One region of the Pseudarthrobacter sp. NIBRBAC000502770 genome, then DNA from elsewhere that is predicted to be linked to it. Evidence: predicted binding sites of a transcription regulator. Region 1 holds the regulator's gene; each other region holds the start of a gene.
The links. Region 1 encodes HrcA, which represses chaperone genes, less so after heat shock. Its sites were predicted from a motif close to TTNGCACTCGNNNNNNNCGAGTGCNAA; they were not measured.
Positions count from the first base shown of each region.

Region 2: groES (co-chaperone GroES) is a predicted target of HrcA. The motif match lies at 5,177-5,203, and genes of this name have one in related genera.
Region 3: groL (chaperonin GroEL) is a predicted target of HrcA. The motif match lies at 8,197-8,223, and genes of this name have one in related genera.

Region 1 covers NZ_CP041198.1:1,691,911-1,701,206, forward strand. The annotation lists gene NIBR502770_RS08155 (PhoH family protein) at 1-767, opposite strand, end outside; gene NIBR502770_RS08160 (GerMN domain-containing protein) at 1,179-2,096, shown strand; gene NIBR502770_RS08165 (16S rRNA (uracil(1498)-N(3))-methyltransferase) at 2,089-2,862, opposite strand; gene dnaJ (molecular chaperone DnaJ) at 2,865-3,992, opposite strand; gene hrcA (heat-inducible transcriptional repressor HrcA) at 4,079-5,092, opposite strand; gene NIBR502770_RS08180 (DUF3097 domain-containing protein) at 5,263-6,114, shown strand; gene NIBR502770_RS08185 (DUF4870 domain-containing protein) at 6,236-6,646, shown strand; gene hemW (radical SAM family heme chaperone HemW) at 6,683-7,912, opposite strand; gene lepA (translation elongation factor 4) at 7,938-9,296, opposite strand, start outside.
Region 2 covers NZ_CP041198.1:2,503,229-2,514,196, reverse strand. The annotation lists gene NIBR502770_RS12045 (glutamate--cysteine ligase) at 1-707, opposite strand, end outside; gene NIBR502770_RS12035 (glycoside hydrolase family 3 N-terminal domain-containing protein) at 1,082-2,530, shown strand; gene NIBR502770_RS12030 (shikimate 5-dehydrogenase) at 2,573-3,391, shown strand; gene NIBR502770_RS12025 (class I SAM-dependent methyltransferase) at 3,400-4,638, opposite strand; gene NIBR502770_RS12020 (hypothetical protein) at 4,693-5,073, shown strand; gene groES (co-chaperone GroES) at 5,360-5,653, shown strand; gene groL (chaperonin GroEL) at 5,732-7,342, shown strand; gene NIBR502770_RS12005 (dihydrofolate reductase family protein) at 7,479-8,081, opposite strand; gene NIBR502770_RS12000 (ATP-dependent DNA ligase) at 8,165-9,688, shown strand; gene NIBR502770_RS11995 (DUF389 domain-containing protein) at 9,709-10,677, opposite strand; gene NIBR502770_RS11990 (acyltransferase family protein) at 10,795-10,968, shown strand, end outside.
Region 3 covers NZ_CP041198.1:255,353-266,320, forward strand. The annotation lists gene NIBR502770_RS01570 (peptidoglycan bridge formation glycyltransferase FemA/FemB family protein) at 1-825, shown strand, start outside; gene NIBR502770_RS01575 (peptidoglycan bridge formation glycyltransferase FemA/FemB family protein) at 948-2,264, shown strand; gene NIBR502770_RS01580 (threonine/serine exporter ThrE family protein) at 2,299-3,786, shown strand; gene NIBR502770_RS01585 (siderophore-interacting protein) at 3,793-4,632, opposite strand; gene NIBR502770_RS01590 (uracil-DNA glycosylase) at 4,646-5,416, opposite strand; gene NIBR502770_RS01595 (DUF3263 domain-containing protein) at 5,551-5,880, shown strand; gene NIBR502770_RS01600 (LytR C-terminal domain-containing protein) at 5,933-6,571, shown strand; gene NIBR502770_RS01605 (cold-shock protein) at 6,637-6,843, shown strand; gene NIBR502770_RS01610 (ABC transporter substrate-binding protein) at 6,873-8,111, shown strand; gene groL (chaperonin GroEL) at 8,402-10,036, shown strand; gene NIBR502770_RS01620 (ribonuclease HI family protein) at 10,202-10,968, shown strand, end outside.

The DNA of each region.
Region 1 (9,296 bases):
AAGGCGTCGTTGAGGGTGCGTCCGCGCATGTAGGCGAGGGGTGCCACTTCGATGGTGCCGGCGGCCATGAGCCGGGGAATGGATTCGGGGTCCATCATGTCGTGCAGGGCGTCGTAAAGCGGCCGCAGGTAGGGATCGATCTTGTCGCTGAGCGTGCCCGGCAGGAACCCGAGACGCTCCCCCGCCTCTACCGCAGGGCGCGTCAGGATAATCCGGCTGACTTCCTTCTGCTGCAGTGCCTGCACGGCTTTCGCCATGGCCAGGTAGGTCTTGCCGGTACCGGCCGGGCCGATACCGAAGATCACCGTGTTGGCGTCGATGGCGTCAACGTAGGTCTTCTGGTTGAGCGTCTTGGGCCGGATGGTCCTGCCGCGGCTGGAGAGGATGTCGTGCGTGAGCACGTCCACGGGATTCTGCAGCGACTGCGTGCGGAGGAGGGCCACCAGCTGTTGCAGCACCGCTGGGGTGATGACGGTGCCCCGGGCCACAAGGCCACGGACCTCCTGGAGGAGCCGCATGATGCGGGGAACGTCGCTGACCGGTCCGCTGATGGACAGTTCGTTGCCGCGGGCATGGAAGTTGACGTCCGGGAACTGCTCCTCGATGAACCGCAGTGCCTCGTCATGACTGCCGAGCGACTGAACCATCTGGTCGGAGTTCTCGAAGAGGACTACTTCGGTCCGGATGCCGGGAAGGGAGTGCGGGAATTCCCCCGGACTGCCATCGCCCGTGTTGAGCCGGCGCTTACCATTTGCTGATTCAGTCATGGTGCTGGCCCGCAGGCCCGTGGTCCCCTCAAAGATCGACATCAGTTGTTCGCTGCAGCCGATACCCGATGAACGGGGCACCTGCCGGCGGTCCCTTTATCTTACGCCAGCACACGCCCCGGCCGGATACCTGCCGGGCCAGTGACCTGCACCTCCGCCACCCTGAAGTGCCGTTTGCGGGCAGCGAAAAGCAGCGTTTGGTATCAACTTCATATCGGCCTCATATCGTTCCCGTTGCAGTTGGGGCCGGGGAGGCGAATGTGCGGTTGGGGCGGCCCTCCCCTGTGTAATGCTGGAAATCCAGCATCTGCTGGAACGCCAGGCCGCCAGGGGGATCGGCCCGCCACGCCATGAAAGGACAAGGGCAGGACAGTGCCGGAAACCTCTGTGCCCGAAAGGGCAGGACGACCCATGGGGCGCCTGCGCCCGGCCGTCCTGGCAGGAATCCTGGTGCTCGTTCCGGTCCTCACTGCCTGCACTGCCGAAGGCGGACCAGCCCCCACGGGGACCGTCGCCTCGGTCCCCGCCACAGGCGGCACCATGCCGGACGCTCCCTCCACCAGCGCCCCCCTGGAAACCACCCAGTCCTCCAACAAGGCGCCCGTGTACTGGATCGGCCGCACGGGCGGGAACGTCTTCCTCTACCGCGAGTTCCGGGACGTCCCGGAACAGGAAAACCCGGTGACCCGCGCCCTGCGCGCCATGATGTCAGAGAAACCGCTTGACCCTGACTTCTTCACGCCGTGGCAGAACCCGGACAAACTTGCCACGTCCATTTCAGGCAAGGACATCATCACCGTTGACGTCTCCGCAGATGCCTTCAACAGCAACCTCGACGCTGATATGGCAGCCCGTGCCATCCAGCAGCTGATCTATACGGCCACCGCCGCCGCTGCCAGCTCGGGCCTGATCGACACCGGGCAGCAGGTCCGGGTCCGGATCCTGGTGGACGGCCACACGGACTACGTGGCGTTCGGAAAAGTCCAGCTGGGCGCGCTGATGACCCGGGCCGCCGGCCTAGTGGCACCGGTCTGGATCATCGATCCCCAGGAAAACACCGAGGTGCCCAGCGGCAGCGTGAAAATCACCGGCCGCAGCACGTCGCCGGGGGCAAAGCTGCACTGGCAAATCCTGCAGTCCGGGGACGGTGGCAGCAAATCGCCCTTCCTGACCGGAGAAACCACGGCGGCCGCCGGGCAGGGGCAGGCCGGAGTTTTCACGCTGGCGCTCAACCTTCCGCCGGGCGACTATGAGCTCCGGGTGGCCCAGGCAGGTTCCGGCGGGGAGCCGGACCGCAATGAGGACACGAGGTCCTTCAAAGTCAGGTAGCGGTCCACCGGCCAAGGATGTCGCTTGCAAGCACGACGGCGGCGGGACCGGCTGTGGAGGACCGCAGGACGTGGTGCCCCAACAGGGCAGTCACGGCACCTTTGTCGCAGAGTTTCGTTACTTCCCGCGGGCTGATTCCACCCTCCGGACCGACAATCAGAAGGACTTCCAGGATTCCCGCCCGGGCATTCCCCTGCCACTCTTCAAGGACAGCACGCAGCGGGCGCACTGCGTCTTCGTGCAGGATGACTGCCAGGTCAGCGGCCTCCACTGCAGCGGACAGCCCTGCTGTTTCAACCGCTGCCCGGACTTCGGGAATCCAGGCCCGCCGGGCCTGTTTGGCGGCTGCCGCCACGGCGGATTCCCACTTGGCGTGGGCGCGGGCGGCCCTGTCGCCCTTCCACCGGACGATCGACCGTTCCGACTGCCACGGTATGACGGCGTCGATCCCCAGTTCGGTGGCCGTCTCGATCGCCAGCTCGTCACGATCTCCCTTGGCCAGCGCCTGGACCAGCACCAGCCGTACGTCCGGCATTTCATCCGTGGCCACGGCACCGCACTCCACTTCAAGGCCGGAGGGTGCAGCGGAGACGACCTTTCCGGTCATGCGGGTGCCGGCCCCGTCGACGATGTCCACCGACTCCCCCGGCGACAGCCGTTTAACCGTGACTGCGTGGCGTGCCTCGGAACCGTCCAGGACAAAGTGGCCGCCGGGGGCCATTCCGGCCAGCGACCCGGCGGGTGTGAAGAAGACGGGATTGCTCACCGCTACAGGTTACCGAACCGGTCCCGGAGCTTGGCGAACATGCCGCCGCTGGCAGCGAGCTTTCCCTCGGTGATCTGTTCCCCGCGAAGCTTGGCGAGCTGCCGGAGGAGGTCTTCCTGCGCCGGGTCGAGCTTCGCCGGGGTGTCCACCTGGAGGTGGACCTTCAGGTCCCCGCGGCCGTAGCCGCGCAGGTGGGTGACACCAAGGCCGCGCAGGGTGATGACCTCGCCGGACTGTGTTCCCGGCTTGACGTCGATGTCCTGGGTGCCGTCGAAGGTTTCCAGGTTGACGTCGGTGCCCAGGGCAGCGGCAGTCATGGGGATGTGCAGGGTGGCGTGCAGGTCGTCGCCTTCCCGCACATAGGTGGCGTCATTGTTGACGCGGATTTCCACGTACAGGTCGCCGGCGGGGCCGCCCGCCGGGCCGGCCTCACCCTGCCCGGAGAGCTGGATCCTGGTTCCGGTGGCTACGCCGGCGGGGACCTTGATGGTCAGCGAACGCCGGCTGCGGATCCGGCCCTGGCCGCTGCATTCGTTGCAGGGGTCCTTGATGACGGTGCCGAAGCCTTCGCAGGTGCCGCAGGGGGCCGCAGTCATGACCTGGCCCAGGATGGAGCGGACGGCCCGCTGGACCTGGCCGCTGCCGCCGCAGATGTCGCAGCGCTCGGGGTGGGTGCCGGGCCGGCAGCAGGATCCCTCACAGGTGGGGCAGACCACGGCGGTGTCCACTTCGAGCTTCTTGTTCACGCCGAACACGGCGTCGCGAAGGTCGATCCGGACGCTGATGAGGGCGTCCTGGCCGCGGCGGACACGGGAAGCCGGGCCGGAGCTGCCCCCGGCGCCGAAGAAGGTGTCGAAGATGTCCTGGAATGCGAAGCCCTGGCCCGCGTAGCCGGCTCCGCCGAAGCCGTTGTCCGTGCCGTTCTCGTTGCCCGTGGTGTCGTAGATCCGCCGCTTCTGGGGGTCGGAGAGGACCTCGTAGGCGTGAGTTACTGCCTTGAAGCGTTCCGAGGCATCCTCACCGGGGTTTACGTCCGGGTGGAGGGTGCGGGCCAGTTTGCGGTAGGCCTTTTTGATCTCTTCGCCCGTAGCTTCGGGTGAGACTCCAAGGACGTCATAGTGGCTGCTCAAAGTTCGTATCTCTTCCTTGTTGTACTGCGTTCAGTCGGGCGGCCCGGCCCGTTGTTCCCGGCCGGAACATGCTCCGGCCGCGCGGGTCAGGGCCCCAAAATCCTGGAAAGGTACCGGGCCACTGCCCGGACGGCGGCCATGGTGGTGGGGTAGTCCATCCTGGTGGGCCCGAGGATTCCTACCTTGGCGACGCTGTCGGGGCCGTAGCCGGTGGCCACCACCGACGCTTCGGCCAGGCCGTCGTAGGGGTTTTCCCTTCCGATGCTGACGGCAACGCCGCGGTGGTCCTGGGCCATCTCGCTCAGCAACCGCAGCATCACCACCTGCTCCTCGAGGGCCTCGAGCACGGGACCGATGCTGAGGGGGAAGTCAACGTTTGACCGGGCCAGGTTGGCTGTCCCGGCCATGACCATCCGGTCCTCCCTGGTGTTTTGCGCCAGCCCCTCGAGGCCAAGTGCCAGGGCGTGCGCAGCCTGCCGCTGTGCCTGTGCCGTGCCGGCCACGACGGAGGGAAGCGCCGTGGCAAGCCGGCTCAGCGGCGTCCCGGACAGTGCGGCGAGGAAACGCGTGCGGAGTGCTGCCACTGCGTCGTCGCCCAGGTCCTGGCCGACGTCGATGACCCGCTGCTCCACCTTGCCGCTGTTGGCAATGAGGACCACCAGCACCTTGCGGGGGGCAAGCAGCACGAATTCGATGTGGCGCACCAACGCCTTGCTGAGGTGCGGGTACTGGACCACAGCCACCTGGTTGGTCAGCTGCGACAGCAGCCGGACGGTGCGGTCCAGGACGTCGTCGAGATCGTCTGCGCCTTCAAGGAGGGACTGGATAGCCCGGCGTTCGGCCGCCGACAGCGGCTTGACCGCCGAGATCTGGTCAACGAAAAGCCGGTAGCCCTTGTCCGTGGGAATCCGCCCTGCACTGGTGTGGGGGGCCGTGATTAATCCCTCGTCCTCAAGGGCCGCCATGTCATTCCGGATGGTTGCGCTGGAAACCCCAAGGTGGTGCCGCTCAACCAGGGCTTTCGACCCAACCGGCTCGCGGGAGTGGACGTAGTCCTCCACGATGGCCCGCAGCACTTCCAGTTTGCGTGGCTCGCTCACTCTCCACCTCCATCCATGGTGCAGGGCCCATGCCCCGCCAGATGCCACCTTGTTAGCACTCGACATGCCTAAGTGCTAACAGTCTATTATGCCTTGGCCCGTTGTTAGCATTGGTACCGCTCCGGGCGAAATTCCGGTGCGGAGGACCTAGCGCTAGGCGGATCGAATCCATGGATTACCAAAACTGGGGGCCCCGCGGCATTTCCGCCCCGGCCAAGTCGGAATTGCCCGAGGTGCCGGTGGAGCGGGGCATGGTGCTGGAGGATGTGCAGTCAGGCTGGGTAGGCGCCGTGACGCGGGTGGAAAAGTCCGGAGGGATGCACGTGGTTGCCCTGGAGGACCGCCGCGGGAAGTCCCGGTCCTTCAAGCTGGGCTTCGGTTTCCTCCTGGAGGGCCGCCCCATCAGGCTCATACCCCCGGCGCCGCGGCCGGCTGCCGGCGCTCCGGTTGCCGGCAGGACGGCCTCCGGTTCTGTCCGGGTCGCCGGCCAGCGGGCCCAGGTGGCCAAGGCAAGCCGCATCTGGGTGGAGGGCAAGCACGACGCCGAACTCGTGGAAAAGGTCTGGGGCGACGACCTTCGGGTGGAAGGCATCGTCGTCGAACCCCTGCACGGCATCGATGATCTGGCGGCGGCGGTTGCCGGCTTCAACCCCGGTCCCGGCCGGCGGCTCGGCGTCCTTGTGGACCACCTCGTTCCGGATTCCAAGGAGTCCCGCATTGCCGACGCGGTCATGGCATCCCCCGGCGCGGCCGGGAATGTCCTGATCGTGGGACACCCCTATGTTGACGTCTGGCAGGCCATCCGGCCGGCGGTCCTGGGCATCGACAAGTGGCCGGCCGTGCCCCGCGGACAGGATTGGAAGACCGGGATCCTCAAAGCCTTCGGCTGGCCGCACGCCAACAAGGAGGACATCGGCCTCGGATGGCAGAAGCTGCTGGGCGCCGTACGCACCTACGCCGACCTGGAAGCATCGCTGCTGGGGCGGGTTGAGGAAGTCATCGACTTCCTCACCGTGCCCTGAGGGGCGGACACCGCGCCGGAAGCCAGTATTCTTGGTAGTGCAATGCCGCCTTTTTCAGGGGCATTGCACTACGCGCCCGTATTTGACGTCAGCACCACTTGCATCTCCGAAGGAACAGACTGTGGCAGAAAACGCACGTGATCACAGGGATGGCCAGGGCCGCTCCGAGTACCATGGCGTCCCCGCCAATGCCCTGCCGCTCACGGCCAGCGAAGACCGCCAATGGGCCACGCTGGCACATTTCGGCGGGATCCTTGGCTGTGTCCCCTCGCTGCTGATCTACCTGATCTTCCGCGACCGCGGGCCGTTCACCGCGCAGGAATCCAAAGAGGCGCTGAACTTCAGCCTGCCGCCCACCATCGCCGCCGTGCTGGCCAACATCCTGGTGTTCATCCCCTATGTTGGCAACATCTTCGCCGTGATCGCGACCCTGATCTGGGTGGCGCTGACCTGCTTCTCGGTGGCCGCAGGAATCCACGTCAACAAGGGCCAGCCGCACCGCTACCAGTACAACCTGCGCTGGCTCAAGTAGCGGCGCAGGCCCTCCCCCTGGACGCGCCGGTGGCCGTCAGTCCGGAAGGACGCGGCGGACCACAGCGTCCGCCAGGAGCCTGCCCTTCAGCGTAAGAACAAGGCGGCCCTTGAAAGCGGCGGCCGGCTCCACCAGGCCGTCAGCGATGAGCCCGGCAACCTGGTGCCTGCCCCCGGCGCCGAGGGCCGAAACCTCAAGCCCTGACTGCAGGCGCGCCTCCAGCATCACCCGCTCCATGTTCCTGGTTCCGGCGTCAAGGGTTTCCCGGCCCGCCGCGGGCGAATGCCCCTGGGACAGTCGGTTGGCATAAGCGGACGGGTGCTTCACGTTCCACCAGCGCACCCCGCCCACGTGCGAATGCGCGCCGGGGCCGATGCCCCACCAGTCGTCGCCACGCCAGTAGGCCAGGTTGTGGCGGCACGCGTGCTCCGGGCTCCGCGCCCAGTTGCTGACCTCATACCAGCCGAGCCCGGCGTCGGTGATGAGCTGGTCGGCGAGTTCGTACTTGTCGGCGTGGTCGTCGTCGTCAATTCCCGGCACCTCGCCGCGGCGCATCTGCGCCGCCAGCTTGGTCCCGTCCTCGACAATCAGGGCGTAGGCGCTGATGTGGTCCGGCTGGTAGGACAGGGCAGTCTCCAGGGAGTGGCGCCAGTCGGCCAGCGACTCCCCCGGCGTCCCGTAAATCAGGTCCAGGCTGACATCCAGCCCTGCCTCCCGCGCCCACTGCACCACCTGCGGAACCCTGCTGGGCGTGTGGGTGCGGTCCAGGACCTTGAGCACGTGCGGGACGGCGGACTGCATCCCAAAGGAGACCCTGGTGAAGCCCGCCTCCTTGAGGACGGCAAGGGACTCCGGCGTGACCGAATCCGGGTTGGCTTCCGTGGTGACCTCGGCGCCGTCCTCGATGCCCCACTGGCCGACGGCAGCGCGAAGGATCAGGGCAAGGTCATCAGCCGGAAGCAGGGTGGGCGTGCCGCCCCCGAAAAAGACAGTGCTGAGCTTGCGCTCCGGCAGCCCGGACCGTGCCATCACGGTGCCGGCCAGGGACACTTCCGACACAGCGGTTTGGGCGTAGGCGTCCTGTGACGCGCCGCCGCCCAGTTCCGTGGCGGTGTAGGTGTTGAAGTCGCAGTACCCACAGCGCACCGCGCAGAACGGGATGTGGACATACAGGCCGAAGGCCCGGGCCGCCGCACCGTCTGCTGCCTGGGCAGGCAGCAGACCGTCCGACGGCGCCGGGTCGCCGAGGGGAAGCGTGCTGGGCATCAGCGGGTCCCCTGCTGCGCGGTGGTCACTTCTTCTTGGCCTTGTCCTTCGATTCGTCGGTGGTCAGGGCGGCGATGAACGCTTCCTGCGGCACCTCCACCGTGCCCACCATCTTCATGCGCTTCTTGCCTTCTTTTTGCTTCTCCAGCAGCTTGCGCTTCCGGGAGATGTCACCGCCGTAGCATTTGGCCAGCACGTCCTTGCGGATGGCCCGGATGCTTTCGCGGGCGATGATCCTGGAGCCGATGGCCGCCTGGATGGGCACCTCGAACTGCTGCCGCGGGATGAGTTCGCGGAGCTTCCCGGTCATCATCACACCGTAGGCATAGGCCTTGTCCCGGTGGGTGATGGCGCTGAAGGCGTCCACTTGTTCGCCCTGGAGCATGATGTCGACCTTCACAAGGTCGGCAACCTGTTCGCCGTCGGCCTTCCAGTCAAGGGAACCGTAGCCACGGGTCTTGGACTTCAGGATGTCGAAGAAGTCGAACACGATTTCCGCCAGCGGCAGGCGGTACCGGATTTCCACCCGGTCCTCGGAGAGGTAGTCCATGCCGCCCATGACGCCGCGGCGGGACTGGCACAGTTCCATGATGGCGCCGACGAATTCGTTGGGGGCCAGGATGGTGGCCGACACCATGGGTTCGCGGACCTCAGCGATTTTGCCCGTGGGGTACTCACTGGGGTTGGTCACGCGGACCACCTTATTGTCCTCCAAAGTCACCTCGTATTCCACGTTCGGTGCGGTGGAGATCAGGTCGAGGTTGTACTCGCGCTCCAGCCGTTCGCGGGTGATCTCAAGGTGCAGCAGGCCCAGGAAGCCCACGCGGAACCCAAAGCCCAGCGCGGCCGAGGTCTCCGGCTCATAGACCAGTGCGGCGTCATTGAGCATGAGCTTTTCGAGGGCGTCGCGGAGTACCGGGTAGTCCGCGCCATCCAGCGGATACAGGCCCGAGAACACCATGGGTTTGGCGTCGGCGTAGCCGGGCAGGGACTCGGCCGCCGGCTTGGCAAGGTTGGTGACGGTGTCGCCCACCTTGGACTGCCGGACGTCCTTGACGCCGGTGATCAGGTAGCCCACTTCACCTACGCCGAGGCCCTTGGAGGGTGTGGGTTCCGGGGAGCTGACGCCTATTTCCAGGAGTTCGTGAGAGGCCCTGGTGGACATCATCTGGATGCGTTCGCGGGGGTGGAGCATGCCGTCCACCACGCGCACGTAGGTCACGACGCCCCGGTAGGTGTCGTAGACCGAGTCGAAAATCATGGCGCGGGCCGGCGCGTCCGGGTCGCCTTTCGGCGCCGGCAGGTCCTGGACGATCTTGTCCAGGAGGGCCTCCACGCCGACGCCGGTTTTACCGGACACCCGCAGGACATCCTCGGGGTCGCC
Region 2 (10,968 bases), 810 kb from region 1:
ACCGGCCGGATGTCCCACCGGATCTCCGAGATGGTGTCGATGACGCCCGTGGTGAACATGTCCTGGACATAGGACTCGTACTCCGCCCAGGACGTGAACTGGAAGGGTAGGCCCGCGGTGGGAAGCTGCTGGAACATCAAAGCACGCTGCGAGGCGTATCCGGTGTCCTCACCGCCCCAGAACGGGCTGGATGCGGAGAGCGCCTGGAAGTGCGGGAAGTAGTTGACCAGGCCGTCCAGGACCGGAAGGGCTTTGTCCCGGCGGTCCAGGCCCACGTGGACGTGGACGCCATAGATGACCATCTGCCGGCCCCACCACTGGGTCCGGTCGATGAGCTTGGCGTAGCGCTCCTTGTCCGTCACGGGCTGCAGCTGCGGGGGGCTGAACGGGTGGCTGCCGGCGCAAAACAGCTCCACGCCCATGGGATCGGTGATTTCACGCACCGCAGCGACGGACCTGTTGAGGTCCTCCTTGGCCTCGGCGGCCGTTTCGCAGATCCCGGTGACCAGTTCCACCGTGTTGAGCAGCAGTTCCTGCTTGATGTGCGGATGTTCGTCGTCTTCGTTGAGCTCGGGGTGGCGGGAAGCCACGCCGCGGAGCACCTGGTTGGCCACGGAAGCGAGCTCGCCCGTCTTTCCGTCCACCAGGGCAAGCTCCCACTCAACACCGAGGGTTGACTGCCTCGATGACGCGAAGTCGATCTTCACACGTTTCCTTACTGTCCGGTTTGCCGCTGGCTGAAGCCGCTCACAGGCTGCTGCCGGCAGGGGAACGGGTGGTTCAAGTCTAGTGCAGGGGTAGCATCGTACTGATGGCACCGTTCCCCCCGCGTCATAGTCCTGCCAAATCCGTCCCCCTCCTCGTCGCCCTTTCCGCACTGGCGCTGGCATCCTGCTCGGCCTCCCCGGGCGCCGCCCCGCCGTCGTCGTCCGCGCCGCCCACCGGGGTGTCCCCGTCCGCATCAGCAAGTACGACGCCGGCGCCCCCTTTGGCTTCCCCGTCACCTGATCCGGGTTCCCGGCCCTTGGGGTGGGGGCCGGAGCAGCGGGACCAGGACGCCGCGGCGGCGGCCGTCGCGGCCATGTCGCCCGAGCAGAAAGCCGGGCAGGTCCTGCTCCCGTTCTTCAAGGGCAACCAGGTGGAGGCGCAGGCGGCGCTCATCCAGCGCCTCCACCTGGCAGGGTCCATCATCATGGGGGACAACGTGCCCCGCGACCCACGGGGCCAGGTGGACGTGCCCGGAATGGGTGCCGTGAACCAGCGGTTGCAGCAGGCTGTTGCGGCAGACGGCCGGCGTTGGCCGGGGATCATGAGCGTAGACCAGGAAGGCGGAGCGGTGGCACGCCTGGGGCAGCCCCTCACCGAATGGCCCACGCCCATGAGCTACGGCGCGGCCGGCAACCAGGCACTGACCCGCCAGGCGGGCAAAGCCCTGGCCGGCGAGCTGGTGCCGTTGGGCTTCGACCTCGACTTCGCGCCGGACACGGACGTGACGGTCGGCCCCTCGGACCCCACCATCGGTGCCCGTTCCATGTCCTCTGACCCTGCTGCGGCGGCAGCCCAGGGAACGGCCTTCTCCCAGGGCATGCTGGACGCAGGGGTGCTCCCCACCGTCAAGCACTTTCCCGGGCACGGCTCGGTAACGGCGGATTCCCACCTCAGCCTCCCCGTCCAGCCGGCAGGCCTCGACGTGCTGCGGGGCCGGGACTGGAAACCCTTCGAGGCTGCCGTCGCTGCGGGCCTGCCCATCGTCATGACCGGGCACATCGCCGTGCCTGCGCTGGAACCTGGTGTGCCGTCGTCGCTCTCCGCACCGAGCTACGCGGCGCTCAGGGGTTTGGGCTTCAAGGGCGTGGCCGTGACCGATGCCCTCAACATGGGCGCCGTCGAGAACCAGTACCCGGCCGGCGCCGCTGCAGTGAAAGCACTGGCCGCCGGCGCCGACCTGCTGCTGATGCCTGCGGACGTGGAGCAGGCGCACGCCGCCATCGTCCAGGCCCTGGCCGCCGGGACCCTTCCCGCCGCACGCCTGGATGAGGCAGCGCAGCGCGTGGCCACCATGATGATCTGGCATGCCCGCACCACGCCGCCTGCCGGTACCCCGGGCGCGGGTGCTCCGGCAGGAAGCGGGGCTGCGCTGTCGGCCCAGGTCTCGGCGTCGGCCGTCACGGTTGTCTCCGGCCCCTGCAGCGGACCCTTGGTTCCCGGCTCCGTGCGGGTGGCCGGCGGGGGACCGGGGGACCGGGAACGTTTTGAAGCCGCCGCCGCGCGCGCCGGGATTGCCGTGGGATCAGGGCCGGTGGTCAACCTCATCGGATTCGGCGGCAAACCGGCGGGCGGGGACATCGCCGTGTCCCTCGACGCCCCCTGGCTACTCCAGGGGTCCAGCGCCCCGGTGAAGCTGGCACTGTACGGACGAACCGATGCCGCCTTCGACGCCTTGGCCGCCGTACTGGCAGGGAAGGCCCCGGCCCCGGGAAAGCTGCCCGCCGCCGTCGGGCCCTTCCCGGCCGGAACCGGCTGCCCCTGAGCCCCTGGCCGCGCATGCCCGCAGGAACGCTTTAATGGTCTGGTGCCCATTCTGAATAAAGACATGACCCTCTGCATCTCGCTCTCGGCCCGTCCCAGCAACAACGGGACCCGGTTCCACAACCACCTTTACGGGCAGCTGGACCTGAACTGGATCTACAAGGCGTTCGCGCCCACCAACCTCGAACAGGCCATCGCGGGTGTCCGCGGGCTGGGCATCCGTGGCTGTGCCATCTCCATGCCCTACAAGGAAGACGTCATCGCGCTGGTGGACGAGATGGACCCCTCCGCCAAGGCCATCGACTCCGTAAATACCATCGTGAACACGGACGGGCATCTCAAGGCGTACAACACGGACTACACCGCCATCGAACAGCTCCTCGCCACCAATGAAGTCCCTACCGACTATTCGGTGCTGGTGCAGGGCGCCGGCGGCATGGCCAAGGCCACCGTTGCAGCCCTCCGGGACGCAGGATTCCGGGACGTCACCGTCATCGCCCGGAACGAGGCCGCCGGGCGTGCGCTGGCGGACCAGTATGGCTTCCAGTGGCGTGCAGCGCTCGACGGCGGGACGGCTGACCTGATCATCAACGTCACCCCGATCGGCATGGCGGGCGGCGCGGAAGCTGACACAATGGCTTTCCCTGCCCAAGCCATCGACGCGGCCCGCCTGGTGTTCGACGTGGTGGCGCTGCCCGCCGAAACACCGCTGATCCGCGCCGCCCGTGTGGCCGGCAAACCAGTGATCACGGGGGCCGAGGTGGCCACCATCCAGGCGCTGGAGCAGTTCGTCCTGTACACGGGCGTGCGTCCCACGCCGGACCAAGTGCGGGCGGCCGAGGACTTCATGCGCGCCCAGTAAGGCGTGCGTCAGGCGGGCTCCACCACGATGGCCACCCGGTCCTCGCCGATGCGCGTCAGGACCAGGGTGGCCGTCCTACCGCCCTTCTTCGCGTTCTTTCCGCCGGGCAGCAGCTGCTTCCGCAGCTCTTCCGGAGTGACCGCCGTGCCGCGCTTCTTGATGTCCAGCACGGTGATGCCCTCCTGCTTTACCCAGGCCTTGAGCGCCTTGACGTTGTACGGCATGACCTCCAGGACCTTGTAGGCACGGGCGAACGGGGTGGCCAGGAGCCTGGGCGCGCAGATGTAGGCGATGTGTTCATCCACCAGGTGGCCGCCGAGCTGCAGCGCCACGTCCGCCACCAGCCCGGCACGGATCACGGCGCCGTCCGGTTCATACAGGTACCCCTCCACGGGGCCCACCGGCGCGGCAGGGCCCGCGCCGAAGTCCTCGGCACTGGTCAACTCCGCAGGTGCCTGCGGCCCCAGGACCAACGCGGCGCGGCGGACTCCGGGCCGGCGAACGCCGTTGAACCACAGGGTCACCTCCGTGACGTCGCCGGCCACCGACACCCACTGCGCCTCGCAGCCCGCAGGCACGGACTCGTGCGGCATGCCCGGGCCCATCTTCACGCCCACGGCCTTGCCCTGGGCAGCCAGTGACTCCACGAAGGACAACGGCGGCGAGAATGCCTCAGGGTCCCAGATCCGCTTGGTGCCGGAGCTGGAGGTGACCCGCCGGGCCGGGTCCAGCCAGACGCCGTCCATCCCGTCCAGGGGGACGGACGAGGCGTCGGCATGCACCACCGTGGCGTTGGGGAAGGGGATGAGGTTCACGGTGGCGCAGGCCGCGGTGGTTTCGTCCATTTCGACGGCAGTGACGTTGAGGTCCAGGGAGGCCAGGGCCAGGGAGTCCGCGCCCAGGCCGCAGCCAAGGTCCGCCACGTGGCTGATCCCGGCGGCCGCGAACCGCCGGGCGTGGTGGGCGGCGACACTCAGGCGCGTGGCCTGTTCCAACCCAGCCTGCGTGAAAAGCATCTGCCGGGCGAATTCGCCGAATTTGGAATCCGCCCTGGTGCGCAGCCGCGATTGCGTCAGGACGGCCGAGACGAGTCCTGCAGGGTGACCTGCCTTCCGGAGTGCAGCGTTGAGCTCGAACGAGTCCTCATCGCGGTATGGGCCCAGGGACGCCAGCAACTCCCAGCCCTCCGGGGTCAGCAACGGTGCGATTTGGTCCTGTGCCATCTGGTCCTGGGGAGCGTGAGCCATGGGTTCCAGCCTAGTGGAGGAGTGCATGCGCGGGATGCGGATACTGTTGAATCCATGGATGAGAGCGCAGCCCCCCGCGAGCCCGATGACCACGAACCGGGGGACCACGGGCCGGCCAGGTTCGCCCGTCCCGTCCTGATTGCCGCCGCCGTGGTGGCCGTGGTCTGCATCGCATTGATGGTGATCATCTTCCTGTTGGACACCTTCAACGCGACCGTTTATTCGGTGGGCGGCAAAAACGTCCAGGACAACACCCAGGAGGCCAGGGACATCCGAGGGCTGTACGACGGCGCGCGGGCCGGGAGCATCTTCTTCCTCGTTGCTGCGCTCCTCGCCGCGGCAGTGTCCGGCTGGGTGCTGTACAGGGGACGGAACCAGGACGACGGCGATGCCGAGGGCGGCGAGGACGTGGACTTCGACGACCTGGGCCGGTGACGACGCGGGGCACCGACCACCCGGGCTGCCGGGATGGGGTGCCTACCATCCCCGGCGGCCCACCGCCGTCGGGCGCCAGAGGGTGTACGCCCATGACGAAACGTTGGCACTCACCTTGACCGAGTGCTAACCCTTACATAGAGTCTTCATTAGCACTCTCCCTAGGAGGGTGCTAACACATGAAGAGCTGCCAGCCAGGCTGCTGCCGGCACCGCGACGACGGTTTGCCAGCTACGGCGGAAAGCTTTCCAGTCCACGAATTTGCTGACGAAAAGGAGAGGTCCGAGTGTCGGTCTCTATTAAGCCTCTTGAGGATCGTATTGTTGTCCGCCCGCTCGAAGCCGAGCAGACCACGGCTTCCGGCCTGGTCATCCCGGACTCCGCACAGGAGAAGCCGCAGGAAGGCGAAGTTGTTGCAGTTGGCCCCGGCCGCTTCGAAGATGGCAACCGCGTTCCCGTTGACGTAGCAGTTGGCGACGTCGTCATCTACTCCAAGTACGGCGGAACTGAAGTCAAGACTGGCGGCACCGAGTACCTCGTGCTGTCCGCCCGCGACGTCCTGGCAATCGTCGTCAAGTAAATCTTCGGATCCCCGTGCTGCCGGCCATGCTCATGCTGGCCGGCAGTGCGGGGTTTCTGTCTTTGAAAGGACAAAACCATGGCAAAGCAGCTTGCGTTTAACGACGCTGCCCGCAGGTCCCTTGAGGCCGGCATCGATAAGCTCGCGAACACCGTCAAGGTGACGCTCGGCCCCCGCGGCCGCAACGTCGTCCTGGACAAGAAGTGGGGCGCCCCCACCATCACGAACGACGGCGTCACCATCGCCCGCGAAGTGGAACTGGACGATCCCTACGAGAACCTTGGCGCCCAGCTGGCCAAGGAAGTAGCCACCAAGACCAACGATGTTGCCGGCGACGGCACCACCACCGCCACGGTCCTGGCCCAGGCGCTGGTCAAGGAAGGCCTGCGCAACGTTGCAGCCGGCGCTGCCCCCGGCCAGATCAAGCGCGGCATCGAGGTTGCGGTTGAGGCCGTGGCTGCCCGCCTGCTCGAAAACGCCCGCCCGGTCGAGGGCACCCAGGTGGCTAACGTTGCCGCCATCTCGGCGCAGAGCGACGAGATCGGTGAGCTCCTCGCCGAGGCCTTTGGCAAGGTGGGCAAGGATGGCGTCATCACCATCGAAGAGTCCTCCACCACCCAGACCGAACTGGTCCTCACCGAGGGCATGCAGTTCGACAAGGGCTACCTGTCCCCGTACTTCGTCACCGACGCGGAGCGCCAGGAAGCAGTCCTCGAGGACGCACTCATCCTGATCAACCAGGGCAAGATCTCCTCGATCCAGGAATTCCTGCCGCTGCTCGAAAAGGCCCTGCAGAGCTCCAAGCCGCTGTTCATCATCGCCGAGGACGTTGAGGGCGAGGCCCTGTCCACGCTGATCGTCAACCGCATCCGCGGCACCCTGAACGTCGTGGCCGTCAAGGCTCCCGGCTTCGGCGACCGCCGCAAGGCCATGCTGCAGGACATCGCCACCCTCACCGGTGCACAGGTTGTCTCCCCGGAACTGGGCCTGAGCCTGGACTCCGTAGGCCTGGAGGTGCTGGGTACTGCCCGCCGCATCACCGTCACCAAGGACAACACCACCATCGTGGACGGCGCCGGTTCGGCCGAGGACGTGGCTGCACGCGTCGCCCAGCTGCGCGCCGAGCTGACCCGCACCGACTCCGACTGGGACCGCGAGAAGCTCCAGGAACGCCTGGCCAAGCTGGCCGGCGGCATCGGCGTCATCAAGGTTGGCGCTGCCACCGAGGTTGAGCTGAAGGAAAAGAAGCACCGCATCGAGGACGCCGTGTCCTCCACCCGCGCTGCCCTCGAAGAAGGCATCGTGGCCGGTGGCGGTACCGCCCTCATCCACGCCCTCAAGGCACTGGACGAGGACGCTTCCGTGAAGGCCCTCGAAGGCGACGCCGCCGCAGCTGTCGGCATCGTCCGCCGCGCACTGGTGCAGCCGCTGCGCTGGATTGCCCAGAACGCCGGCTTCGATGGCTACGTTGTCACCTCCAAGGTTGCCGACCTGGAGACCAACAACGGCTTCAACGCCAAGTCCGGCGAGTACGAGGACCTGATCGCCGCGGGCGTCATCGACCCCGTCAAGGTCACCCGTGCAGCCCTCCGCAACGCGGCCTCCATCGCCGCCCTGGTTCTCACCACCGAGACCCTGGTCGTGGAGAAGCCGGCCGAAGAGGACGAGCACGCAGGCCACAGCCACTAGGGCTGCACCTTAGCGGCTTTCCGCTGAAAAGGCTGGTCCGGCATCTGCCGGGCCAGCCTTTTTCATGCCCTTCACAGGATGCCAGGCTAGGTTGCTGGGCCCACGCCGCCAGGGTCCCTGGCCGAGCGAAGCGAGGTTAGGTTGCGGCCATCTCGGACGTCTGCACTTCTCCTCCGCGTTCGTACACCAGCGAGACCGCCCCTTTCGGGAAGCTGCGGGCCGGCTCGGCCAGCGTGAAGGTGGAGGGCACCGTTCCAGTGCCGAACAGGCGCTTTCCCTGGCCCAGGACCACCGGATACAGCCAGAAATGGAGCCGGTCCAGCACATTGGCCGCCATGAGGGACCGGATCAGTACCCCGCTGCCGAACATATGGATCTGCCCAAACCCGTCCCGTAGGCCGCCCGCGGCCGCGGCATCCGGCAGGACAGTGGTGCCGGCCCAGTCCGGGTCCGCCATTGTGCCGGAGACAACGAACTTGGGGACCCGGTTGAGGGCATCGGCTATGTCACCGGACTGGTGGGGCCAGTAGGACGCAAAGATGTCGTAGGTCTTCCGGCCGAGGAGGAGGGCATCCATCCGGCTGATCTCGTCCGCTATCGAGGCGCCGGCCTCGTCGTCGGACACCGGCGCCTGCCAGCCGCCGAACGCGAATTCGCCTTCAGGGTCTTCTTCACGGCCGCCCGGCGCCTGGTACACGCCGTCGAGGGTGATGAACAGGTTTGCCACGATGATCCCCACGCGCACATTGTGGACCCGCGCCTGCACGCTGTCCAGTACTCCGATCCAGGGTGCCGGTGCAGTGCCCGTGGCAGGATGGTGCCATGCTGCTCCTTGAGCTCGTGGAAACCACTAAAGCCGTCGCATCAACCCGGTCCCGGCTGGCAAAGGTGGACGCCCTGGCCCACCTGCTGCGCCGGCTGGAACCGGCGGAGATTCCGACGGCGGTGGGCTTGCTCAGTGCCAAGCCCCGCCAGGGCCGGGTTGGGGTTGGCTGGAGCGCCGTGGCTGCGGCCAAGGCGGAACCGGCAGCGGAGCCACGCCTCACCGTGTCGGATTTCGATGCCGCGCTGGACCGGCTCCTGGCAACAGCGGGCAGCGGGTCGGGTGCGGAACGGGCCGCCATCCTCCGGATGCTCATGGCTGCCGCCACCGAACCCGAGCAGTCGTTCATCGCCGGCGTCCTGCTTGGGGAACTGCGCACCGGCGCCCTGGAAGGAGTGCTGACGGACGCCGTCGCACGCGCCTCGGACCGGCCCGTCGACGCAGTGCGGCGTGCGGCCATGCTCTCCGGCGACCTCGGCGGTACGGCGCTTCTTGCACTGACGGGCACCCCCGCGGAACTTGACACCGTCGGCCTGGTGGTGGGCCGGCCGGTGCAGCCCATGCTCGCGGCCAGCGCCGGCAGCGCGGGCGCGGCCCTTGAAGCCACCGGGGAGGCTTCGGTGGAATATAAGCTCGACGGCGCCCGCATCCAGGTGCACCGGTCCGGCAGCGACGTGCGCATCTTCACCCGCAACCTTGCCGATGTAACGCACCGCCTGCCCGAGGTGGTGGACCTGGTCCGCGGGTTGCCGGTACAGGACATTATCCTCGATGGCGAAACCCTCGCCCTGGATGAAGAGGGCGCCCCGCGGCCCTTCCAGGAAACCATGTCCCGCTTTGGCGCAGGCGCAGTCCGGGAGACGCTGCTGCACCCCTGGTTCTTCGACGTGCTGCACATCGACGGCCGTGACCTGCTGGATGAACCGCTGGCCACCCGCATCGACATCCTCAACCGCGTGGCCCCTGCACACCGGATCCCGGGGGAGGTCACCGCCGACCCCGCCGTCGCCGAGCGCGTTTCGCAGGATGCGCTGGCCGCGGGCCATGAGGGCGTGGTGGTGAAGGCGATCGACTCGGTCTACGCCGCCGGCCGGCGCGGATCCAATTGGGTGAAAGTAAAGCCGGTGCATACCTACGACCTGGTGGTGCTTGCCTGCGAATGGGGCTCGGGACGCCGGACAGGGATGCTGTCCAACCTGCACCTCGGGGCATTGGATCCCGGCGGCGACTTCGGCGAACCCGGCGGCTACGTGATGGTGGGCAAGACGTTCAAGGGCCTTACCGATGAACTGCTGCGCTGGCAGACGGCCAGGTTCCAGGAAACTGAGGTGCGGCGCACCGCCGGCACCGTATGGGTTGAGCCGAAGACCGTCGTCGAAATAGCCATTGACGGCGTGCAGCAGTCGCCGCGCTACCCGGGCGGGATCGCCTTGAGGTTTGCCCGGGTCAAGCGCTACCGGGAGGACAAGGCCCCGGCCGAAGCGGACACCATCCAGACCCTCCGCTCCCTGCTGCGCCCGTAGTCGAAAGGAACCGTTGTCCGTCAGTTGCGGCTTCTGCTGCCCTGGCGCAGTAGGGTCCGGGCCTCACCATCCGGCAGGCGCTTGGAGATCATGCGGTAGAAGAGCAGGACGGCAACGGCGGCCACCACGATGCCTACAAGGTTGAGCAGCAGTTGGAGCGCGGAGCCTGCAGCCTTCGGGTATTCGCCCAGTACCAAAGCTACCGCCACGTATCCGGCCGCCGGCACGGTGGTCACGGAGATGAAGACACCGATCAGGGCGGCCGAGCGGCGGCCGATGATGGACAGCATCCCGGCGATTCCGGCCAGGATGGCAACGATCAACGAATACGGGCCGGGGTGGTAGATGAACTCCACTGCCGAGCCTTTGTCCAGGGCATCGCGCGGAAAGAGGCCCAGCGGGATCGACAGCCACGCCGTCAGTGCGGCCAGCAGCATCGCAACCGGGAAGCCCACGGCCAGGGCTACTGCGGCACGGCGGCCAAGCCTCCACTTTCGGGTGGCGATCGAAACCGCGAGGGCGGCCAGTGGCCCGAACTCAGGACCCACTGCCATGGCGCCCACAATGGCAATGGGGGAGTCGGTCACAATACCGATTCCGGCGAGTTGGGTTGCCAGGACCAGGAAGGCAAGGAAGTTCCAGGTCAAACGGGAGTCCTCGCCGGTCTGCCGGGTGACGTCCTCCCAGATCACGGCGTCTGCGCCCTCACCCGGGGCGGCGCGCTCAGCCTGGTCGGCGTTCCGGGACAGCACGAATTCGGGTGTGGACATGGAAATGGACCCAACATCGCGGACCTTCAGGATGCTGAGCTTCTCCAGAAGTTCCTCCACTGATTCCCGGGCGACCAGGACTTCAATGACATCGCCCTCTGGCACCACGGAGGCACCCCGGACCACAGTGACCTCTGCCGTTCCACGCTGGTCGCGGCAGGTCTGCACGGTCACGTCGGACAGCTCCCCGGGCACACAAATCCGCAGCTGGACAACCACGCCCGCTCCCTTCCACGACTGGGCCCAGCATAGTCTGAACCGGCGGCGTGATTGGCTGTTGGACAGCGCGTTGGCTAGGCTTGATGCTTTGGCTGGCGGCTGTTGTGAGGGGTTCTAGTGTCCGTAACGGAAGCCCCGAAGGCACCCGGATCCGGCCCCGCTGAACGCCCGCGGAAGCCCACTTTCCGTCCGGAGGTCCAGGGGCTCCGGGCGCTGGCTGTCCTGATGGTGGTGGCCTACCACGTGTGGCTGGGCCGGGTGTCCGGCGGAGTCGATGTCTTCCTGCTCATC
Region 3 (10,968 bases), 1.4 Mb from region 1:
GCAGGGGCAGCGGACCTGGGACCTGCCCTCGAAGCGTGCGCCCGGTTGGTCCGCGGCAGGAGGCTGAACGTCTTCACCATCAAGGTGGAACCGGACATCATCGACTCCGACGACGCGCGGCGGGAACTCGCAGCGGCCAACCTGGCCAAGGCCCCCAACATCCAGTCCAACGACTCCACCGCCCTGCTGGACATCTCCGGCACGGAAGAGGAAGTGTTCAAGGCCGTCTCCTCCCGCGCCCGGAACGCCATCCGGCGTGCAGAGCGTGAGGGCTGCCAGGTGGTCCGGCAGGAGCATGGGCCGGAAACCTACCGGACGTTGTACGACCTGATGGCCAATACCGTCAGCGCAAAGGGATCCATGCCGCTCCGCAGCTACGACTACTACGCCCGGTTCTGGGACGAGTTCTGCAACCGCGGCCAGGGCAACTTCTTCTTCACCTACGAGGACGGAAAACCCAGCGTCGGCGCCTTCGTGATCAACTACGGTGCCAAGGCTACCTACAAGGACGGCGGCTCCACCCAGAACCGCAAGCAATACGGGGATTCGCACCTGGTGCAGTGGACTGCCATTAAACGGATGCAGGAACTCGGCTGCACGGAATACGACTTCTGTGGAACCCCGCCGGCTGCGCGCATCAAGGACAAGGCCCACAACCTCTACGGCATGGGGATGTTCAAGACCAGCTTCACCAAGACCGTCACCGACTTTGTGGGCTGCCACGACTACGTCCTGTCCCCACTCCGGCACCGGCTCTGGGTCAACGGAGGAGAAAAGGTGTTCCGCCGGATCGAAACCGCACGCACCGGCCAGCAGTTCTACTGACCAGCCTCCACCACGCTCCAACACCGAGGCACCCGCCGGGCCGCACCCCTGTGCAGCCTGCCCCGAATACCGTCCGCCCCGTGAGCCCCCTGGCCGCGAAGAGTCGAGAAGAAGGTCACCCCTTGAACACAGTTTCCGCCGCTACCAGGCTTCAGTACGCCAACCTCAGCGACGCCGACTTCGAGGCCTTCGCCCTGAAGCACCCGCAGAACAGTTTCCTGCAGTCCATCGACTTTGCCCGCTTCCAGCGCGCCCGTGGACAGCAGGTGGAACTCTTCGGAGTCCGGCGCGACGGCGAACTTGTCGCCGCCGGAAAGCTCAACTTCACCACCACCCGGCTGGGATACACCGTCTGCGAATGCGCCAAGGGCCCCCTCATGGACTACACGGACCGCGAACTGGTGGGCGACGTCGTCGGGCTCCTCCGCAAGCATGCGGCCGGCCGCAAAGCCGCTGAGCTGCGGATCTCTCCCAACATCCGGTACATCGCCCGGGACGCCGACGGCGCGGAGCAGCCGGACGTCGAAGACAACCGGCCGCTGGTGGCAGACCTGGAGCGACTGGGATTCCAGCACCAGGGCCTGGACATGAACTTCGTCAACGTCAACTGGATGTTCATCAAGAACCTGGTAGGGATCCAGGACGCCGAAGAACTGATCATGGGCACCAGCTACCGGACGCGGAAAGCCATCCGCAAGGCGGAGAAGAACGGCGTCTTCCTCGAACAGGCCACCCTGGAAACCCTCGACGATTTCTACGGCGCACTGAGCCGCGCCGGCGACGAAAAGGGCTTCGTGTACCGCGAACGCGCCTACTACGAGAACCTGCTCCGCACCACCTCCGCGGAATTCACCAAGCTGATGATGGCCAAGATCGACATCCCGGCCTACCGCAAGTCCATTACCGAACGCCTGGCCGCGGAGTCAGCCACGGCAGCCGAACTCCGCCGCGAGGTTGAGGAGACAGGCAGCAAGAAGAAGGCGAACCGGCTCAAGGTGGTCCAGGACCTGGTGGACAGCTACGAGCGGAGCCTGAAGGACATCGAGCGCTTCCCCGACTCGGTCGGAACGGCAACCGTGGCAGCCATCCATTTTGTTTGCTACGGCGACGAGGTGGTGTGCGTCATCGGAGGCACCGTCCAGGACTACATCTACTTCAACGGCGCAACCTCCCTCTACTGGGGAATGATGCTGCACGCCCTGGAGAAGGGCTACCCGCGCTACAACTTCTATGGCACGTTCGGCATCTCCGGGCAGGACGAGGAAGGCCACGGCGGCTACGAGTTCAAGAAGGGCTTCGGCGGTGAGGTGGTCCAGCTGGTGGGCGACTTCGTCCTGCCGGTGCGTCCGGCCATCTTCCATGCCAACAAGCTCGCCAGGTCCGCCGCGGCGGCCGCCCGCACACTGCTGGGCAAACTGCCGCTGAAGCGCCCATCCTGACAGTCCATCAACCGCGCACAGGGAGGAACCGGGCATGACCAACCGGCCCGAACGGCCCGGGTCCAGGCCGACAACTGACGGCCTGCCCAAGACTGAACCGCTGACCCCTGCGCAGCTCCGGCAGGATGCTGCGGCCAAACGGATGCTGCGCCGCCTGGTCCAGGGCGAGAACCCTCCCACGGCTCCGTTAAGCATTGTGGACCGGCTGGCGGGCAGCCCGTACGCCAACCCCACCATCCAGGTGGGCGGCGTGGACACCTCAGCGCGCAAGACCTTGGACTTTGCCTTGCACCTGGCGGAAACCATGTTCCGTTACGGCGCCGGAGCCCTCGAAGTCGAAACCAGCATCATCGCGGTCACGGCCGCCCTGGGGCTGAAGAACATCGAGGTGGACATCACCAACCAGTCCGTCGGCATCAACTACGCGCCCAAGGACCAGACTCCCATCGCCCTGCTGCGCGTGGTGAGGTCATGGACCAACAACTACGCGGGCCTGGCAAAGGTGCACCAGCTGGTCACCGACATCGTCGCCGGCGGCGTGGGCCGTGACGAGGCGATCCGCAGGCTCAACGAGGCCATCACCAGTCCCAAGCCGTACCCCCGGTGGATGGTTACCGTGGCGTTCGGCATCTTCGCGGCGGTGTTCGTGGGAGTTCTGGGCGGCGGCCCGGTGTCATCGGCGATCGCGTTCGCGGCAAATATCGGAATCAGCCTGCTGGCCCGGCAGTTGGGACGCTGGCGGGTCCCTGACTTCTTCATCACCGCCAGCTGCTCCTTTGTGGTCACCATCCTGGCACTGCTGTTGTGGCAGCTGGGGCTCACCACGTCACCGTCAATTGTGGTGGTGGGCGGCATCCTGCTGCTCCTGCCCACCGGCCGCCTGGTGTCCTCCGTGCAGGACGCCATCAACGGCTTCCCCGTAACCGCGGCGGGCCGGTTCCTGTCCACCCTCCTGACCTTCGGCGCCATCGTGGCAGGAATCGCCGTTGCCTTCGTCGTGGGGGAGCTCACCGGCCTGCAGCGCATCGACGTCACCCAGACTTTCCCGCCCGCCTACGACCTCTGGGTCCTCATTCTCTTCGTGGCTGCAGCGGTGATGGCCATCGGCATCACGGAACAGACCACCTGGAAGCTGCTGCTGCCCACGGCGGCCGTTGGCGTCGCCGGTTACCTGGTGCTGCTCGGCTGCGGAGTGTTGGGTATCGGCGACCGGTTCTCACCTGCCATCGCCGCCGTCGTCATTGGCCTGCTCGCCCGGGTGGTGGCACTGCGCATGGGGGCACCGCAGCTGGTAGTGGCGGTGCCCGCGGCACTGATCCTGCTGCCTGGCCTCACAATATTCCGGTCAATGTACGTGCTCACCGTTGAGGAATCCGAGGTCCTGGCGGGCGCCGGCGGGATGCTCAGTGCCGGTGCCATCGTGCTGGGCACGGCAGGGGGCATCGTCCTGGGCGACGTGCTGGCCCGCCCCCTGACCCGCAGCCTTGCCAGCAACGAGCGGCGCCGGGCGCGCCGCCGCTAGCAAAACCTAGATCTGGCCGACCGGAAGTTTCTTTTCAGCCTGGAACACGTCCTCCACCCGGCCCTGCGCCCAGTAACCGGAGAGGGACACCTGGCCGCGTTCGAGGCCGCGCTGCTTGAACAGGACCTCCCGCAGCGCCTTCATGTAGCCGCGTTCGCCGTGCGCAAAGACGTCCACCATGCCGCTGGGCCATTCGGCGTCCGCCACGGCCTTGACCAGCAGGTCGCTGGAACCGGCCGGGGTGCCGTTGCGGGGCAGCCAGGTCACCTGCAGACCCGCAGGCGCCGAAAGGGGCTGGATGTCGGCTTCGGAGCCCACCTCCAGGAAGGCAAGGCCGGTTGCCCCTGCCGGGAGGGCCTCGATGCTGGCGGCGATGGCAGGCAGGGCCGCTTCGTCACCGGCAAAGAGATACCAGTCGGCCCCGGGATTGGGATTGTACGCACCGCCCGGGCCGGTGAACGTCAGGGTCTCGCCCGGCTGGGCCTTGGCCGCCCAAGGACCGGCGAGCCCTTCGTCGCCGTGGACCACGAAGTCGATGGCCAGTTCCCGGGTTTCCGGGTCCACCCAGCGGACCGTATAGGTGCGGGTGAAGGGCCACTGGTCGCGCGGCATGGTTTCCCGGACAACCTCCAGGTCCAACGGGGAGGGGTACTGCACGTCCGGCTGCGGGAAAATGATCTTCACGTACCGGTCAACGAACCCGTTGTTGATGAAGTCGCCGAAACCCTCTCCGCCGGCCACGATCCGGACCATGTGCGGGGACAGCTGCTCCTTGCGCAGTACGGTGAGGTTGACCTGCGGACGGCTCTTCTTGGTTGCGCTGGTGGCGGCGGGGACAGTGCTCATAGGGCAAGCCTAGCTAGGGCAGCGGCGGGAGTTCCCAGGTTACGCCAGATGCCCCTTGTTCCCGGAGCAGTTGGTTCACCCTGCTGAACGGCCTCGAGCCAAAAAACCCGCGGGACGCGGACAGGGGACTGGGGTGGGGGCTGGCGACGGCCGGGGCGCCGGCAAGCAGCGGCCGGACCCCCTCAGCCTCCTTGCCCCACAAAAGGGCCACCAAGGGCAACCCCGACCCGTCCGGGGCCTTCCGTGCGGCCAGCGCCGTGACCGCCGCCGTCGTAATTTCCTCCCAGCCCTTCCCGCGGTGGGAGCCGGCCGCGCCGGCCCTGACGGTCAGGACCCGGTTCAGGAGCAGCACGCCCTGCTGCGTCCACGCCGAAAGGTCGCCATGGACGCGCGGGGGAATGCCCAGATCGGATTCCAGCTCCCGGTAGATGTTTACCAGGCTGCGGGGGAGGGGCCGGGTGCGGGAGTCGACGGAAAATGACAGGCCGACGGCGTGTCCAGGCGTGGGGTAGGGGTCCTGGCCCACGATGAGGACCTTCACGCCGGCCAGCGGCTGGCGGAAAGCGCGCAGGACGTTCGACGGCGGCGGCAGCAGTTGGTGCCCGGCCGCCTCGTCGCCTGCCAGGAAGGCCAGCACCTTCCGCAGCTGAGCTTCCACGCCCTGCAGTGCCGCGGCCCAGTCCGGGGCCATGAGCTCTGCCAGCGGCAGCTCGGCCAGGCCGGCGAAGCTGAGCGTGTCCGCCGGGTCCTGCTGGAGCTCAAACAGCGCATCCGATTCAACCATCGTTCCATTGTCGCAGGGACCCTGTGGAGACCAGGCACCGTGCGGCGGCAGCCCGGGCCGCCGAATGACACTGCTGTTATTCGGCGGCTAGCATAGGGGTAAGACATTGACCGTAACCAGCGAAGGAGTGCGCCGTGGCGGAACCGGCCCGGGAACACCTGCCGGAGCAGGATCCGCAGAAGTCCCTCCTGGCGGATTTCATCCTCCGCGAGTCCTCCCTGTCGGAGCGCGAACAACAGATGCTGGCGCTGGAACGGCAGTGGTGGAAGTACGCGGGAGCCAAGGAACAGGCCATTCGCGAGCTCTTTGACCTCTCCGCAACCCACTACTACCAGCTCCTCAACGCACTGATCGACCGCGAGGACGCCGTGGCCCACGATCCCATGCTGGTCAAGAGATTGCGTAGACTACGTACGTCGCGCCACCGTGCGCGTACTGCCCGGCGCCTGGGATCCGACGCTTAGAGACGCTCCAGGCCGGGACAACAGCCGCAATCAACAAGGATGTCCTTCCACCATGACCAGATACGCCCGCGATGAATTCGACAAGGTCCCCGAGGCCGCGTCGCGACAAGGTGTCCACCGGACGGCTTCGGCCCCGTCCCGGGTACGGCTTTGGCCCATCCTGGCGGTGGGAATGGCAGCCCTTGCCATTGGGCTGGTGTCCTTCCTGATCCTTCCCAAACTCGGCTTCAACGCCAACGCGAGCCAGGCATCGGCAAGCGTGGAGTCAGCTCCGCTGGCCGGCACCGGATCCACGCCCACGGCCACGCAGGCTGCCGGCTCCGCCGCCACGGGGACACCCACGCCGTCCCCCTCTGCCGGGCCAACCCAGGTCAGCGAGCCAGCGCCCACGTCGTCGGCCACCCAGCAGGCCGTGGTCGACAGGACGCAGGCAGTGGCTGTCTACAACGCCGCCGGCACGGCCGGGCTGGCCAGCCGGGTAGGCGGCACGGTCCAGGCCGACGGCTGGCGGCTCGGCCCGGTGGGCAACTGGTCCGGCGCCCCGCAAAAGTCCTCCGTGATTTTCTATGCCGGCCCGCAGCAACTGGCCAGTGCCCAGCAACTCGCCGGGCTGTTGAACATCCCCACCGTGGTGAGCAGTACCGAGTTCCAGGTACCACTCGTCGTTGTCCTTGGCCCGGGTTACCGGTAGCCACACCCCGTCCAATTACGCCGGTCTGGTCTCCACCCGGCCCCCGATGGAAAGAGTTGTTGATCATGGCACTGGGAACCGTCAAATGGTTCAACGCTGAAAAGGGCTACGGCTTCATCACCGTTGACGGTTCCGGTGACGACATTTTTGTCCACTGGTCCGCCATCCAGGGGGAGGGCTACCGTGCCCTGGCCGAAGGCCAGCGGGTCCAGCTCGATGTCGGCGAGGGCGAAAAAGGTCCGCAGGCGGAAAACGTCCGGCCCGCGCAGTGATGCCCGCATTGCGTCCCGGAGCCCGAGCCATGCCGGTACTCGCGCTGTCCCTGGGAGCCGTCCTTTCGCTGGGTGCATGCGCCGGCACCGGCGGCAACGCCAGGGTGGAACCTGCCGAGGCTTCCGGCGACGGTGTGCTCCGGGTGGGCGTCATCCTGGACAACTCCGGTGACAACGCCTTCCTCAACGCCCCGCAACTGGCCGCCGCCAAGCTTGCCATCCAGGACATCAACGCCGCCGGCGGACATAAAGGCCGGCCAGTGGAGCTCCTTCCGGTGCACCAGGACCAGGACACGGCGAAGCAGGCAAGCGACGCAGCGGCCGCCAAAGCGGACGTGGTGATCGGGCCCACCGACTCCAGCCACGCCCCGGCAGCAGCGGACATCCTGTCCCGCGCACACATCCCCCTGATCTCGCCGGCCAATACCGCTGCCGGTCTTTCCGGGCTGGCGAGCGGAGGCTACTACTTCCGGACCGCAGCGGCCGACGTCGCGCAAGGACCCGTGCTGGCCAAACTTGCCAAGGACGCCGGCGCCGCCACGATCAGCGTGCTGTACCAGGAAGGCTCCTACGGCAAGGACCTCTCGGCGGCCGTCTCGGAGGCAGCCAAAGGGGCCGGACTCACGGTCCTGCCGGGCGCCCGTTTCAAAGCCGGTGCTGCCGCCGAGGCCGCCCGCTCCGCGTCCAAGGCCAAGCCGGACGCCGTCGTCGTGATTGCCCGCGAGGGTGCACGGGACGCCCTGGTGGAGCTGAACAGTGCAGGCGTTGCCGGCTCCCGGATCATCCTCAGCGACGGCGCGTTTGCCCGCTACGGGTCCGGGCTCGCACCCGGGACACTCGAAGGTGCCCGCGCCGTCGTGCCCGGGCAGCTGCCCGGCGCTGCGTTCCAGGCGAAACTGCTGGCCGTTGACCCGGCACTCAAGGATGTCTCCTTCGCCGCTGAAACCTACGACGCCGTCACACTGGCGGCCCTGGCCGCGGCCCGTGCACAGGATGACGCCGGCCGCTCCATTGCCGCGAACCTGGTCCCGGTCTCCGGGGGAACGGCTTCCTCCGGTGCCGGCGCGCCGGCCGCCCCCTGCCTGAGCTACAAGGAGTGCCTCGGTGGTCTCGCAGGCAGCCCGGACATCAATTACGACGGCGAATCGGGCCCGGTTGCCTTCGATTCCAACGGGGACATCACCTCGGCCGCTTTCTCCGTGTACACCTTCGGGGCCGACAACAACCCCTCTCTGTCCGGCCGGGAGACGGCGGGCCACTCCGGCTGATCGCCCTGGGCGAAGCGGACCCTGCCTGCGGGGCGTTACGCGTCTTTTCGCTTGCACTCTCACCTGGGGAGTGCTAATTATTGACTTAGCACTCTGACGTACCGACTGCTAAAGCAACGCCTGGTTCCGGCCGGCAGCGCACGGCACCGGTCGAGGAGCGAAAGAAACACCTCACTTCAGTGAGATCCCCGCCCGGAGGCATACAGAGGCCTCCGGCAAAGGATCGTCCGTCGCGGGCACTGCAGCGAAGGTTCATTCTTAACGACTGTCCCGAAAGGACTATTGCCGTTATGGCCAAGATCATTGCATTTGATGAAGAGGCACGCCGCGGCCTTGAGCGTGGCCTGAACACCCTCGCCGACGCCGTTAAGGTCACCCTCGGCCCGCGTGGACGCAACGTCGTCCTCGAAAAGAAGTGGGGCGCCCCCACGATCACCAACGATGGTGTCTCCATCGCCAAGGAGATCGAGCTGGACGATCCTTACGAGAAGATCGGCGCCGAGCTGGTCAAGGAAGTTGCCAAGAAGACCGACGACGTTGCCGGTGACGGCACCACCACGGCAACCGTCCTGGCCCAGGCCCTGGTCAAGGAAGGCCTGCGCAACGTTGCTGCCGGCGCCGACCCGCTGTCCCTCAAGCGCGGCATCGAGAAGGCCGTTGACGCCGTCACCGCCGAACTGCTGAACTCCGCCAAGGAAATCGAAACCAAGGAAGAGATCGCGGCCACCGCCTCCATCTCCGCCGGTGACGACGAGATCGGTGCCCTCATCGCCGAAGCCCTGGACAAGGTGGGCAAGGAAGGCGTCATCACGGTCGAGGAATCCAACACCTTCGGCCTGGAGCTGGAACTCACCGAAGGCATGCGCTTCGACAAGGGCTACATCTCCGCCTACTTCGTCACCGACGCTGAGCGCCAGGAAACGGTCCTTGAGGATCCGTACATCCTGATCGTCAACTCCAAGATCTCCAACGTCAAGGAACTGGTTGCTGTCCTGGAAAAGGTCATGCAGTCCAACAAGCCGCTGCTGATCATTGCCGAGGACATCGAGGGCGAGGCCCTGGCCACCCTGATCGTGAACAAGATCCGCGGCACCTTCAAGTCCGTCGCCGTCAAGGCTCCGGGCTTCGGCGACCGCCGCAAGGCCCAGCTCGCCGACATCGCCGTCCTCACCGGCGGCCAGGTCATCTCCGAGGAAGTTGGCCTCAAGCTGGAGACTGCCGGCCTGGAGCTCCTGGGCCAGGCCCGCAAGGTAGTTGTCACCAAGGACGAGACCACCATCGTCGAAGGTGCCGGCGACGCCGACCAGATCGCCGGCCGCGTTTCCCAGATCCGCGCCGAGATCGAGAACTCCGACTCCGACTACGACCGCGAGAAGCTGCAGGAGCGCCTGGCCAAGCTGGCCGGCGGCGTTGCAGTCATCAAGGCCGGAGCCGCAACCGAGGTTGAGCTCAAGGAGCGCAAGCACCGCATCGAAGACGCAGTGCGCAACGCCAAGGCTGCCGTTGAGGAAGGCATCGTCGCCGGTGGCGGCGTGGCCCTGATCCAGGCCGGCGCCAAGGCATTCGCCAACCTGCAGCTCTCCGGCGACGAAGCAACCGGCGCCAACATCGTCCGCGTTGCCATCGACGCGCCGCTGAAGCAGATCGCCTTCAACGCCGGCCTCGAGCCGGGCGTTGTGGTCGACAAGGTCCGCGGCCTGCCCGCCGGTCACGGCCTGAACGCAGCAACCGGCGAGTACGTCGACCTGCTGGCTGCAGGCGTCAATGACCCCGTCAAGGTGACCCGCTCTGCCCTGCAGAACGCGGCCTCCATTGCCGGCCTGTTCCTCACCACCGAAGCAGTGGTTGCTGACAAGCCGGAGAAGGCTGCAGCACCCGCCGGTGGCGACGACATGGGCGGCATGGGCGGCATGGGCGGCTTCTAAGCCCGGCCGGGACCTGCCCGCCAAACCGCAAAGTGCGGCCCCCTCTTCGGAGGGGGCCGCATTTTCCGTTCTGGCAGGGTTCCTGTTGGGGCCGGGACCGCATCCGGTGCACACCCCGCTGCGGAGGCAGGGCCGGGTGTCGGCCGCTTCTGGCAGGATGGACCAGTGACGATTACTGCAGCGGCTGATGGTTCGGCCTTGGGAAACCCCGGCCCGGCCGGCTGGGCCTGGTATGTGAATGACGATTGCTGGCGTGCCGGCGGCTGGCCCCACGGGACCAACAACCAGGGGGAGCTGATGGCTGTCCTTGACCTCCTGCGCGCTACCGCGCACCTGCCGGGGGAAGACCTCCGCATCCTCTGCGACAGCCAGTACGTGATCAATTCCATTACCAAGTGGATGCCGGGATGGAAGCGCAAAGGATGGCGCAAAGCCGATGGCAAACCCGTCCTCAATGTGGAACTGCTGAAGGAACTCGACCGCGAACTGGCCGGACGCACCTACACGTTCGAATGGGTCAAGGGCCACGCCGGGCACGACCTCAATGAAGCTGCCGATGAACGGGCCAGGGCCGCGGCCACGGCGTACCAGCAGGGAGTGGCGGCACGGTCCGGCCCCGGGTTCCCCGGCGGCCATCACCCGGGGGCCTCCGAGCGCCCGGCGGCGGCCCAGGCGGCGCGAGGCGCAGGCTCCCCGCCGGCAACGCTGGATGTCCCGGCCGCGGCGCCGGCCCGTTCCACGGCGCCGGTGTCCTCCTACGAGGAACCCGACCTGTTCAGTGAACTGGACAATGAAGCCCTCGAAGTGGCCGAAGCAACCCAACAGGCGGGCTCCATACCGCCGGAAGCGCTGGTGGAGGAGCTCGAACGTGAGCTTCTGGGCCCGCTGGTGCGCGGGGACATCGGGCGGACCGCCGTCCTCCTCCACCCGGA